Linked DNA regions of Blastopirellula sediminis. The protein of the gene in region 2 interacts with the protein of the main gene of each other region in a pairwise test. Links are inferred from orthologs where the notes say so. Each region holds a gene or a part of one and is shown on either strand. Other genes may lie near its edges.

Evidence for each region. Proteins that work in one complex are often made in the same cells at the same time.
Region 1: the proteins of ligA (region 2) and leuS interact in binary tests that used the Escherichia coli proteins (3 or more experiments, as listed by UniProt). The link is inferred for Blastopirellula sediminis from one-to-one orthologs.

What each region holds. Positions count from the first base shown.
Region 1 is NZ_JAJKFT010000004.1:287,622-291,162, reverse strand. The notes cover bases 197-3,541. They hold leuS (leucine--tRNA ligase), read right to left. Parts: upstream 3,235-3,541; coding sequence 397-3,234; downstream 197-396. Other genes in these bases: LOC68_RS04935 (inorganic diphosphatase), read right to left, coding at 197-324. Also shown: more of inorganic diphosphatase, read right to left, coding at 1-196.
Region 2 is NZ_JAJKFT010000010.1:597,021-600,145, forward strand. Bases 10-2,929 are described here. They hold ligA (NAD-dependent DNA ligase LigA), read right to left. Parts: upstream 2,525-2,929; coding sequence 494-2,524; downstream 10-493. Other genes in these bases: LOC68_RS14035 (hypothetical protein), read left to right, coding at 10-61; LOC68_RS14045 (cupin domain-containing protein), read right to left, coding at 2,564-2,929. Outside these bases: more of hypothetical protein, read left to right, coding at 1-9; more of cupin domain-containing protein, read right to left, coding at 2,930-2,944; hypothetical protein, read left to right, coding at 3,023-3,125. UniProt on the Escherichia coli protein: DNA ligase that catalyzes the formation of phosphodiester linkages between 5'-phosphoryl and 3'-hydroxyl groups in double-stranded DNA using NAD as a coenzyme and as the energy source for the reaction.

The sequences.
Region 1 (3,541 bases), on a different replicon or contig from region 2:
GATGATCTTATGGTCCAGCTTGCCGCTGTCGACCATCGTCATCAGCCCGACGACGCGAGCTTCGATCAAACACAACGGATAAACTGGCTCTTGGCAAAGAACCAGCACGTCCAGCGGGTCGTCGTCTTCGGCCAGCGTTTGCGGAATGAACCCGTAATTGGCCGGGTAGTGCACCGCCGAGTAAAGGATGCGATCCATTCGCAGCAGCCCGGTCGGCTTGTCGAGTTCGTACTTGAGGCTGCAGCCGGTCGGAATTTCAATCACCGCGCAAAATTCGAGCGGCATACGGTGGCCCGGGCTGACGTCGTGCCATGAGTGCGTCATCGTTCGTCCTGATTGTCAATGAAAGAAAAGTGAGCGGGGGGGCAGGATGCCGAGTGCGGCAAGCCTGTACGTTTATTTGACGACAAAATTGACCATGCGGCCAGGGACCACGATCGCTTTTACGACCTGTTTTCCCTCAATCAGCTCTTGGATTCGTTCGTCCGCGAGCGCCGCTTTTTCCAAATCGGCCTGAGAAATATCGGCCGCGACGACAATTTTGCTCCGAACTTTGCCCAGAATCTGGACCGGAATTTCAATTTCGTCATCCTTGGTGAACTTTTCGTCAAATTTCGGCCAAGGATGGTAGGCCAGCGACTCGGTCTCGCCCAAAACGGCCCACAGCTCTTCCGCAATGTGCGGAGCGTAGGCCGAAAGCATCAATACCAACGATTTCATCGCCGACTTCGGCCGAACCTCTTCTTTGGTGAAGAAGTTGGTGAATTCCATCATCCGCGCGATCGGCGTGTTGAATTCCAACTTCGACAAGTCGCGCGTCACCGCTTCGATCGTACGGTGAACCATCTTGTTTTGTTCGGCCGTCGGCTCGACGTCTTGGACCGCATCGAGCAGCGCCGTCTCTTCGGCGTAGTCGTCGACGATCAATCGCCAGACGCGATCCAGGAAGTTGCGCACGCCGCTCACGCCGGCCATGCTCCATGGCTTGGTCGCTTCGAGCGGGCCCATGAACATCTCGTACAATCGCAGACTGTCGGCGCCGAAGTCCTTCACCACAACATCCGGGTTCACCACGTTGCCGCGGCTCTTCGACATCTTCATCGCGCGGGCGTCGATCTTCACGTTGGCGTCCGTCTTCAGCACGAACGAGTCTCCCTGCTTCTCGACATCGTCGGCGCTGAGCTTCACCGCGGTGACTGCCTCGCCGGTCTTGGCGTCGACCCGTTCTCCTTCGACGTTGGTCTTCGTCTTGTTGTGCGAGACCCAACGACCTTCCGCCGTTTGAAAGCCGGTGTATTCCAACTCGCCCAGGATCATCCCCTGGTTGACCAACTTCTGGAACGGTTCGGCCGTCGTCACTACGCCGCGATCGTACAGCACCTTGTGCCAGAACCGCGCGTACAACAAGTGCAACACCGCGTGCTCGGCGCCGCCGATGTACAAGTCGACCGGCATCCACGCTTTTTCTTTTTCGCGATCGATCAGCGCGGTGTCGTTCTTCGGATCGATGAAGCGCAGGTAATACCAGCACGAACCGGCCCATTGCGGCATCGTGTTCGTTTCCCGCTTGTACTTCACGCCGTCGATGACGGGATACAACCAATCGGCAGGCGCCTTTTCGAGCGGCGGTTCCGGGCGACCGATCGGTTTGAAGTCTTCCAGTTCCGGCAAGTTGACCGGCAACTGATCGACCGGGACCGGCAGGATCTTGCCGTTCGGTTCGCCGCTGGCGTCCAGCTCTTTCAGAATCGGGAACGGTTCTCCCCAGAAACGCTGACGGCTGAAGAGCCAGTCGCGCAGTTTGTAGTTAACCGCGGTTTTCCCGAGTCCGGCGGCGGTCAGATCGGCGGCGATCTTCGACTTGAACTCCGCAGTCGGCGTGCCGTCGTACTTGCCGGAGTTAATCGCGACGCCGTCGATGGTAGAGCAAACGGCGCCGGCCAAAACTTCGGCGCGATCAACTTCGCTTGAGTCGCCGGGGTCGACGACGGCGATCACCGGAATGTCGAACGTCTTGGCGAATTCAAAGTCGCGATCGTCATGCGCCGGAACCGCCATGATGGCGCCGGTGCCGTAGCTGATCAAAACATAGTCGGCGATCCAGATCGGCGTCTGTTCGTCGTTGACCGGATTGATCGCATACGAACCGCTGAAGACGCCGGTCTTTTCCTTCGCCAGTTCAGTCCGTTCCAGATCGCTCTTGCTGGCCGCTTTGTCGCAGTAAGCTTTGACGGCGGCCGCTTGTTCTTTGGTCGTGAGAGTTTCGACCAGCGGATGTTCCGGAGCGATCACCATGTAAGTCGCGCCGAACAGCGTGTCGGGACGCGTCGTGTAAACCCGCAAGACGTCATCGCCCGGCTTGCGCGGGAAGCCGCTTTCAGCCCGCGTCTTCTTCCAGGCGCTCAGCTTGTCGGCGGCGCCAATGTAGAAGTCAACTTCGGCGCCGGTGCTGCGGCCGATCCAGTTGCGCTGGCGCGCCTTGATGCCGTCCGACCAATCCAAGCCGTCCAGGTCTTTTTCCAACCGGTCGGCGTAGTCGGTGATCCGCATCATCCATTGCTTCAGCGGAATCCGCTGCACCGGGTGACCGCCACGTTCGCTCTTGCCGTCGATCACTTCTTCGTTGGCCAGCACCGTTCCCAAATTGGGACACCAGTTCACCGGCGCTTCGTTCAAATAGGCCAGACGATGTTCGTCTTGGTATTGGCGAACCGCATCGGCGCCTTCAGCGGCGACTTCGGCCGGAATCGGCAACTCGGCGATCGGGCGCCCTTTCTGCTGTTCGCGGTCGTACCAGGTATCGTAAACCTGCAAGAAGATCCACTGCGTCCAACGGAAGTACTCGACGTCGGTCGTCGCGATCTGGCGGTCCCAGTCGTAGCTGAAACCGAGCATCTTCAGCTGCCGGGTGAAGTTGGCGATGTTTTTCTCGGTCTGCACTCGCGGGGGGGTCCCCGTCTTGATGGCATGCTCTTCGGCCGGCAAACCGAACGAGTCGAACCCCATGGGGTGGAGCACGCATTTCCCCTGCATGCGCGAGAAGCGGCAGACGATGTCAGTTGCGGTATATCCTTCCGGGTGACCGACGTGCAGGCCTTCGCCGCTGGGATAGGGAAACATGTCCAGCACGTACAACTTTTCGCCCTGAGGCATTTCCGGCGTCGCAAAGGTGCGGTTTTGTTCCCAGAATTGCTGCCATTTCGGTTCGATTTCGGCGGGATTGTAGCGCGGCATCTGTCTATTGTGGTTTTTGGTAAGCGGGGAGAGCCTGGTTTGTACGTAAGCCGTTATCTTTGTTCGGCTTTCGCTATCCCCCAAGAAAGCCGTGATTCTAATTCTTTGCCCGATTTATCGCAATCGACGGAGGCGAACCCTTACAACCGCTAGGTCCCGAAAAAAGGACGAAAACATCTCGCCGATCCCGGTTTTTACCTTAAGAATTGTTGATCGATGCGTATGACGAGAGCCGGGGTGTTGTTAAACTTCTTCATATATTCGCACGTCGCGCTGCTGGGCCTCTTTGGACGTGTCGAACGCTTAT
Region 2 (3,125 bases):
TGGCCCGCGTACCAAACGTCTGGGACGCAGCTTGAAAGACATCAACACCGACAGCAAGTAAGAAGGCTGTCGCAAGAAAATGAAAAGGGCGCCGCAGCACATCGACGCCCTTTTCACACACACATCAGAACCCGGCAGAAAAACCTGCGTTCTGGAAACTTAGTTCTGCGAAGGCGGTCGTCGCTCCAACGGATGGACGATCGCGATCTCATCATCTTCGTCCAATTCTTGGCCGCAATGATCGCAGTGAATGTGATCGTTAACAGGTCGCATCGAAGCGACGACAGTCTGGCATCGATGGCATCGATACCACGCGGGAGAACGATCCCGCTTCCCCACAGTTACAATCCGCATGCCCCTATTCCCCAAAAGAGCCATTTGAATCAATTACGAAGTTGGCTTCCGTGTGGCCTACTTATCTAAGCGGATCCGCAGGGAGATGGCGGACAAAAAAATTTGTCCGCAGGGGAAAATACGGCGAATTTATATAAAATCAGTCGACTTGGGGGGCCTTACTGCCTGCAAGAAGAACTTCAAACTCTTCCTCTGTTAAGACTTTTACCCCTAATTGTTGGGCCTTGGTGAGCTTGCTCCCCGCCTTTTCTCCGGCGACGACAAAGTCCGTTTTCTTCGAAACGCTCGATGAAGCTTTGCCTCCGTGCTTCGCAATCAGTTCTTGGATCTCGTCTCGACCATATTTCACCAGCGTTCCGGTCACAACAATGGTCTTGCCGGCGAAAACCGCTGCGGCCAAGGCGCCCGCGTCGGGGACATCCTCGCTCATTTTGAGACCAAGTTCGCGGAGATCGGCGATCGTCTCCTTCCCGAAGTCTCCCGAGAAGAAATAATGAACGCTGGCCGCGATGATCGGGCCGATTTCGTCAACGGCGGCGATTTCCTCTTCGGACGCGCTGATCAAGGCGTCAATGGTGACGAAGTGCCGCGCCAAGAGTTGAGCGACTCGTCCGCCTACGTGGCGAATCGAGAGCGCATTCAGCAATCGGGAGAGCCCCCGCTCTTTGCTTCCTTCGATTGCGGCGACCAGGTTATCGCTCGACTTTTTCCCCATCCGCTCGAGACTCGACAGCTGATCCGCGGTCAGTCGATAGATATCGCCATAACTACTTACTAATTCGTCGACGACCAGTTGGTCGACCAGCTTGTCTCCCAGCCCTTCGATATCCATCGCGTTCCGCGTCGCAAAGTAACGGATTCGCTCCTTCAGCTGGGCCGGGCAAGACTCGCGATTGGGGCAGCGGATGTAAACGCCCCCCTCGTCTTTCACAAGCGTCGTGCCGCAGATGGGACATTCGGTCGGAAACTCGAACTTCGGCAGTTCCTCCTTCCGCTCGTGCATTTCGACCCGGACGATATGCGGAATGATCTTCCCCGCTTTTTCGACCACCACGACGTCGCCGACCCGAATATCAAGCCGCTCGATTTGCTCCGCATTGTGCAGGCTCGATCGCGAGACGGTCGTTCCGGCCAGTTCGACCGGTTCGAGTTCCGCAACCGGCGTGATCGTCCCGGTCTTGCCGACCTGGACCCGAATCTCATTCAGCGTGGTGATCGCTTCGTACTTTTCAAACTTGTAGGCGATCACCCACCGCGGGCTCTTGGTGGTGCTTCCCAGACGTTCGCGCTGTTCAAAGCGATTCACCTTCAGCACGAGCCCGTCCACTTCAAACGGCAAGTCCTGCAGCGTCTCGACCAGCGCCTCACAATGCGCGACCGCAGCGTCAAAATCGGGGAACGCTTCGACATTGGGAGTTGGGGGAAGACCGTACCCTTTCAGCTCGTTCAGAAACTCAATGTGCGATTGGCTCTTGAGCCCTTCGACGTAGCCGACGCCGTGGGTGAACATCCGCAAGTTGCGCTCGGCGCAAATCCGTGGATCGAGCAAGCGAATGCTGCCGGCCGCGACGTTGCGGGTGTTCTTGTAAAGCGCTTCGCCGGCGGCGGCCAGACGTTCGTTGATCCGCGATAACTCGTCGTTAGTCATGTAGATTTCGCCGCGCACTTCCAAAACCGGCGGCACGTCGTCGCCGACAAGTTGCAACGGAATATCTTTGATCGTGCGGACGTTATGCGTAATATCGTCGCCGACCTGACCATTGCCGCGCGTCACGCCGCGGACGAGCAACCCATTTTCGTACAACACCGAAACGGCGACGCCGTCGATCTTCAGCTCGACGACCCACTCGATCTTTTCGTCCGGCAACAGCTTTTGAATTCGATCGCCATAGGCCCGCAGCTCTTCGAGGCTGTACGTGTTGTCGATCGACAACATCGGCACCCGATGCGCAACTTGCGTCAGATGCTCGACCGGCGCATCGCCGATTCGCTGCGTCGGACTGTCGGGCGTGATCAGCTGCGGATTCTCCGCCTCCAGATGCTTCAGGCGATTAAGCAGCTTGTCGTATTCGAGATCGGTGATCTCGGGTCGCGCCTCGACGTAATACATACGGTCGTGGCGACGAATTTCGGCCCGGAGTTGATCAATCTCTTCTTGGACGGCTGCCATACGATATCCTTCGCGTGATGGAGACGAGCGATGCGAGCGTTACTCAGCGCATTCCGGCTTGGCGACGAACTGGGCGTTGTTGGCCGCGTTCGGAACCAGGCAAAGGAACTTCAGGGGAGTTTCTCCCACGTTCTGGAATTGATGGACTTCGTCCGGAGCGACGTAGATGACGTCACCTGCTTTAATCTCGCGCGGCTGTTCCCCTTCCATCACCACGCCGTTGCCGGCGATCACGTAGACTTCGTGCTCGTAGGGATGATGGTGCTTCGGCGTGTGACCGCCGGGCGCCACTTCAAACTGACGCATCGCAAAGTTGGGGGCGCCATCTTTGTCGTTGATCAACTGCCGAACCTGGCAGCCGGTCGCCCCTTCCATGTGAACCGGATTGGCGGTTGATTGCTCGAAGTGCTGAACTTTCATTCTGTTTCTCGCTGGTAGTGGTCCGTGGAGGGGTCCGCGGCGGTTTCTGGATTTCGTTTTCGGGACGCAATTTTGGTAATGCCCCTAGCCGAGGACTGGTCGGTCATGATCGCCAAGACGCTGCAAATCGCCAAGATCCCCGTTTTGGCCAACACTCGCGTAAACCCGTGCGGCTGGACGA